2 regions of the Thermoclostridium stercorarium subsp. stercorarium DSM 8532 genome follow, and region 2 is predicted to be linked to the other one. Evidence: predicted binding sites of a transcription regulator. Region 2 holds the regulator's gene; the other holds the start of a gene.
What was found. The regulator CtsR, encoded in region 2, represses protease genes until heat stress. The targets are predictions, from matches to a motif close to AAGGTCAANNAAGGTCAAAT.
Positions count from the first base shown of each region.

Region 1 (3,423 bases), 1.1 Mb from region 2:
TTGCCTTGTCGGGAAGGAACCTGTCGGAAATATACCTGTCTGACAGCACGGCACAGGCGATTATTGCATTGTCGGTTATGCGTACCCCATGATGAATTTCAAATCTTTCCTTTAGCCCGCGCAAAATGGATATTGTATCCTCAACTGTGGGCTGATCCACAAGAACAGGCTGGAAACGTCTTTCCAGCGCCGCATCTTTTTCTATATACTTTCTGTACTCATCAAGGGTTGTTGCACCGATACAGTGGAGTTCCCCTCTTGCGAGCATGGGTTTCAAGATGTTTCCGGCATCCAGCGCCCCGTCTGTCCTGCCTGCGCCGACTATTGTATGCAGCTCGTCAATAAAAAGAATGATCCTTCCTTCGGATTTGGCTATTTCATTAAGAACCGCCTTCAACCTTTCCTCGAATTCACCACGGAATTTTGCTCCGGCAATCAGCGCCCCCATATCAAGGGCGAAAATGGTCTTGTCTTTTAATCCCTCGGGAACATCACCTTTTAAAATCCTCTGGGCCAGCCCTTCAACAACGGCGGTTTTGCCAACTCCGGGCTCACCGATCAGAACAGGATTGTTCTTCGTTCTGCGCGAAAGAATCCTGATTACTCTCCGGATTTCCTGATCCCGTCCGATAACGGGATCCAGTTTTCCCTGCCGTGCAAGTTCAACCAGATCTCTGCCGTATTTCTGCAAAGCCTGATAGCCTTCTTCCGGATTTTTGCTCGTCACTCTTTCATTTCCCCTTACCCTGGACAGGGCTGAAAGAAGTTTTTCCCTGTCAACTCCGTATTTTGCCAGAATCCTGCTTGATGGCGTATTCTTTTCATTTATTATTACAAGATATATATGTTCAACACTGACATATTCGTCTTTAAACCTTTTGGCTTCGTCCTCGGCTTTAAGCAATACCTGGTTAAAACGCCTTGTGGCATAAACCTGCTCCACATTCGTCCCGTATACCTTCGGCAGCCTGTCCAGTTCCTGCTGAAGATCCTGTTTCATGTTTTGCGTATTGACACCGATTATTTCAAGTAATTTCGGTATAAGCCCATCCTCCTGTTCAAGGAGCGCCATATGCAAGTGTTCCACGTCCACCTGCTGGTGATCGAGCTTGAGAGCCAGTTGCTGAGCTTCCACCACTGCTTCCTGGGCTTTCTCGGTGAATTTTTCAAACTTCATGCGTACTCTCCTTTCAAACCTTAAAATAAATAACCACCTGTAACTTAGATGGTTATAAAAAATTTAAATGGTTTCGGTTGCTTTCAGCTTTTCATATAGTCTTCGCTGTTCGGTGGTAAGGTATTTCGGATTTACAATTTTTATCAGGATATAAAGATCTCCCCGTGTTTCTTTTGTTCTGCCATAACCCTGCTTTGGTATCCTTATCTTCTGGTCGGTCTGAATCCCCGGGGGAATCTTTACCTGTATTATGCCGTCAGGTGCCTCAATTTTTATTTCTCCTCCAAGAGCCGCAGTCCATGGGTAGATTTCTGCCTTTTTAATAAGATTATTACCTTCAAGTTTATACTTTCCTTCCCTGAATTTAACAACAAGGTACAAATCCCCGTTTGGTCCTCCGCCAATACCCGGTTTTCCCTGCCCCGCCAGTTTTATTTTTCCGCCCTCGGGAATACCCTTGGGTATTTTCACCGACAGGGTTTTTGCGCCATGACCGGTTCTGACGGTAAACGTTTTTTCAACTCCCTCAAGGCCTTCTTCCGGTGTAATATAAAGTTCTGCCTCAACATCTTCTCCCCGCATGGCGTGAGTGCCTGAAAAACCGGTATTAAAGCCCCTGAATTTTCCGCCGAATAAATCATCCAGGTTAATACCGTAATCGCCGAAAAACATATTAAAAAAGTCGCTGAAACCGTTATGACTCTTTTTGAATTCGAAGTTTCCAAACCATGACGGATCAAAATTCATTCCGTTCTGGAAATACATACTTCCAAACTGATCATATTTTTTTCTTTTCTCTTCATCCCCCAGAACTTCATAAGCCTCATTGATTTCCTTGAATTTTTCTTCTGCTTCCTTATTGCCCGGGTTGGAATCGGGGTGGTATTTTTTCGCAAGTTTCCTGTATGCCCTTTTTATCTCTTCCTGAGTGGCGTTTTTGTCAACCCCCAGGATTTTGTAATAATCTTTATATTGCATATAGAGAAACCTCCGACTTTGACTTTCTTTGACTATTATAATTATATAAATAACCCGCTGTAAAATCAACGGCTAATTTTATTTTCCGGAATGTTTTTGTTTTTTCTGAAATTTTTTGAAGATAAACGAGAAAAAATTGGAGATACGACTCATTCTTAATTTTACAAAAAAGGGGCATTCTATTTTATGAGACAGATTTTTATTAACATCCCCCAATAAATAAAAACATAACCGGGAGGAAAAAATGCGTAAGGAAATTATTGCTCTTATTCTTGCGGGCGGTCAAGGAAGCAGACTCGGAATATTAACAAAACTGACGGCCAAACCTGCCGTGATGTATGGCGGCAAATACCGTATAATAGATTTTTCATTAAGCAACTGCATTAATTCAGGTATTGACACCGTCGGTGTACTGACCCAGTACAGGCCGTTGCAGCTTACCCACCACATTGGAATCGGAAAGCCCTGGGACCTGGACAGACTAAACGGCGGCGTTACCATTCTGTCACCTTTTACAAAACAGCTTAAGGGAGAATGGTATTCGGGTACGGCAGACGCAGTGTACCAGAACATGCATTATATTGAAGAACAAAATCCGAAATATGTAATCATTCTTTCCGGAGACCATGTCTATAAAATGAATTATTCCATGATGCTTGACTTTCACAAAAAAAACAATGCCGATGTAACAATATCCGCCATTCAGGTCCCCATTGAGGAAGCACACCGCTATGGCGTAATTCTTGCCACCGATGAAGGCAAAATATACGGTTTTGAAGAAAAGCCGAAAGAACCTAAAAGCAATCTTGTTTCAATGGGCGTTTACATATTCAATCTAAACGTCCTGAAAGAAAGCCTTATTGAAGACCATCATGACAATAATTCCGGCCATGATTTCGGAAAAAATGTGATACCCAAGCTTCTTAAAACAGGAAAAAGGCTTTGGGCTTATACGTTTTCGGGATACTGGAGGGATGTCGGAACAATACAGTCCTATTATGAATCCAACATGGATTTGGTTACCCGGGTTCCGGAATTCAACCTGTTTGATCCCAACTGGAGAATTTATACCCCAAATCCGGTAAAACCCGCCCATTATATCGGCCCTAAAGGATATGTCATCAGATCCATTGTGGCAGAAGGGTGCATGATTTACGGCACTGTCATAAACTCAGTCATTTTCCCGGGTGTTACGATTGAAGAAAATGCCTGCGTTGAAAACTGCATTATCATGTCAAACAGTACGGTAAAACAAGGGTCATATCTAA
Region 1 covers NC_020134.1:2,225,148-2,228,570, forward strand. The annotation lists gene clpB (ATP-dependent chaperone ClpB) at 1-1,177, opposite strand, end outside; gene CST_RS09580 (DnaJ C-terminal domain-containing protein) at 1,241-2,155, opposite strand; gene CST_RS09590 (glucose-1-phosphate adenylyltransferase) at 2,400-3,423, shown strand, end outside.
Region 1: a site for CtsR is predicted at 2,172-2,191, ahead of CST_RS09580 (DnaJ C-terminal domain-containing protein). Genes of this name have one in related genera too.

Region 2 (3,423 bases):
GAAACCATCCGAAAGAAAGTCAAAGTTGAAGGCAAGCACAAGAAACAGACCGGAGGCCACGGCCAGTATGCAGACGTGTGGATTGAATTTGAACCCGGTCCGACCGAAGATTTGGTGTTTGAAGAAAAAATATTCGGAGGTGCCGTGCCGAAACAATTCTTCCCCGCTGTGGAAAAAGGGCTGAGAGAAAGCATGCAGAAAGGCGTGCTTGCAGGTTACCCCGTTGTAAACTTAAAAGCAACGCTGGTTGACGGCAAGTACCACCCTGTGGATTCATCTGAAATGGCTTTTAAAATTGCAGCAAACCTTGCGTATAAGGAAGGACTCCCCCAGGCAGATCCTGTACTTCTGGAACCCATTTCCCATGTTGAGGTTATAGTCCCCGACGCTTATATGGGTGATGTAATAGGGGATTTAAACAAGCGCAGAGGGCGTATCCTCGGTATGAACCCGTATCATGGGGGCATGCAACTTGTTATAGCTGAAGTACCCGAGGCCGAAATGTTTGGATATGCTACAGATTTGAGATCCATAACTCAGGACAGAGGTACGTTTACAATGAGGTTTGAAAGGTATGAGGAAGTTCCCGCCAATGTGGCCGAAAAGATTATTGAAGAGGCCAAAAAGGAAAGGGAAGCCGAGGGATAAATATAACTTTATACAGAGAAAGGATACAAAAAGTTGCAAAAAAGAGCTGTGGCAGTTTGTATGCCGCGGCTCTTTTTGCAGTCTGACAATAATGAAGAATGCGGAATACCGCTTATTCCGGATCAGCGGTTAAGTAATGGTTGTGCCAGGGTGCCTGAAAGAACGGATCCGGTGGTGACGGAGTCATGTACGCTACACAAACCCTTGAAATAATAGATCTGATAAAGTATAATAATAGTCAGAGAAAGTCAAAGATTATAAAGTGGGTGATGTTATGGCGCGATTAAGTGATTTAATAGAAGATTTTATAAAAGAAATGATGGATGCGATGGACGGTGTTGTGGAGATTCAGAGAAATGAGCTTGCAAGCCGTTTTAATTGCGTTCCTTCACAGATAAATTATGTCATATCCACCCGTTTTACTGCCGATAAAGGATATTATGTCGAAAGCAGGAGGGGCGGTGGAGGGTATATCACGATAAGAAGGCTGAATACCGACTCTGCAAGGGACTACCTTATGCATATCATACCTTCGATAGGTGATAAACTCACCCAGCATACCTGTGAAATATTTATTAAGAATTTTGTGGATTATGAGATAATAAACGAGCAGGAGGCAAAACTGATGAAGGCCGCCACGTCCGACAAGGCATTGGCCGGTGTTTCTCCTGAATTAAGGGACGAGGTGAGAACAAATATTCTGAAAAATATGCTAATGGCTTTGGTAATATAATGTAAGGAAACGGTTTTATGGTACATTGACCATGGAATGGGTAAAATATAGTGAGTGGATTGAATGCGAAGGGAGGGTTCGGGTGATGTTGTGCCAGCTTTGCAAAATGAGAGAAGCGACGGTACACTTTACCAGAATAGTAAACCAGCAAAAAGTGGAAATGTACCTGTGCGAACAATGCGCAAGAGAAAACAGCGATCTTAAGATAAACATCAATAAACTGTTTTCGGCAATGCTGGGATTAGATGAACCTGAGATTGAAGACGCACCGTTTACCACGCTCAGATGCGGCTTTTGCGGAATGACAATTGAGGAGTTTAACAGGACCGGACTGCTTGGATGCGCAAAATGCTATGATGTATTCCGCGACAGTATCCAGATCATGCTTAAGAGAATTCACGGCAACGTGAAGCATCATGGAAAAATACCGAAGAAAATATCCGGAAGAGTCAGGGATGAATATAATCTGCGCAGCCTGAAAGAAGAGCTTCAGAGATGCATAGAGAGGGAAGAATATGAGAAAGCCGCTCAGATCCGTGACAAGATAAAGGCTCTGGAGAACAACCTGCAGAAAAAAGAGGGGTGATAGCATGGATAAATGGTATATAGACAAGGGCCCTGATTCGGACGTGATTATAAGCAGCAGGGTAAGGCTGGCCAGGAATTTCAAAAAGTATCCCTTCCCGCACAAAACCACGCCCGAACAGCAGAGGCAGATTATAGAGGAAACCAAAAACGCCCTTTTCAGCGGAAACCGGACAATGAGCGAGAATTTCAGCTATATTGACTTTACAAATCTTGATTCCGTTGAAAAAGCTGTTCTTGTTGAAAAACATATTGTAAGCAAGGAACTTCTGGAGACCAACCGTATCTGCGGTGTTCTTCTGAGCAAGGACGAACGTATTTCAATAATGATTAACGAGGAGGATCATCTGCGAATTCAGTGCCTTGCCACAGGTCTGCAGCTTTCGGAAGCGTGGGAGACCTGTACCAACATTGACGATTTACTTTCTGAATCAATAGACTTTTCGTGGGACGAGAATATAGGTTATTTAACCAGCTGCCCGACCAATATCGGAACGGCTATAAGAGCATCGGTAATGATGCATCTGCCGGCGCTCACAATGACAGGGTATATAAAGCCTGTCCTTGAGGCTTTGGGAAAACTGGGAATGGCAGTAAGAGGCATGTACGGTGAAAACACCGAGGCTTCAGGCAACATGTTCCAGCTTTCGAACCAAATAACGCTTGGAAAAAGTGAGGAAGATATATTACTAAGTATTAAAAACATTACTTCGCAAATCATAGAACAGGAGAGATCTTTAAGACAGCATCTTCTTACTCAGAATAAATACCAGCTGGAGGACAAAATTTTCCGCTCTTACGGAATTCTTAAAAATTCCAGGATTATCAGCACCGACGAATGTTTAAGGCGACTTTCGGATCTCAGGCTGGGTGTTGATATGGGTATTATTGACGGTATCAGCATTGAAAACATTAACGAACTGATGCTTATGGTACAGCCGGGTAACCTTCAGAAGAGGGAAGGCAGAATTCTGGATGCGAATGAGCGGGACATAGTTCGTGCAAAGCTTGTAAGAGACATGTTGAACAAACAGAAAAATTACTGAGGTGATGGTATGATTTACGGAAGATTTACCCAGAGAGCCGCACAGGCATTAAATCTGGCAAGGGAATGCTCCAACAGCCTTGGGCATAATTATATAGGAACCGAGCATATACTTTGGGGACTTGTCAAGGAAGGCGGAGGAATAGCGGCGAACGTGCTGATTTCCAACGGCGTAACCGCCGACAGGGTGCTGGAAAAGATTTTGTCCATTGTCGGCAGAGGTGACGGAAGCCTTCCGATAACCGGATATACCCCAAGAACAAAAAGGGTTATGGAGCTGGCATATGCTGAAACCAGAAGGATGGGGCAGAATTTCATAGGTACCGAGCATATAATGCTGGCCATTCTCCGTGAAGGTGAAAGCGTAGCCGTTCGCATACTTATGGAACTGGGGGTTGACATAAACAAACTT
Region 2 covers NC_020134.1:303,246-306,668, forward strand. The annotation lists gene fusA (elongation factor G) at 1-648, shown strand, start outside; gene CST_RS01290 (CtsR family transcriptional regulator) at 923-1,381, shown strand; gene CST_RS01295 (UvrB/UvrC motif-containing protein) at 1,413-1,967, shown strand; gene CST_RS01300 (protein arginine kinase) at 1,972-3,012, shown strand; gene CST_RS01305 (ATP-dependent Clp protease ATP-binding subunit) at 3,022-3,423, shown strand, end outside.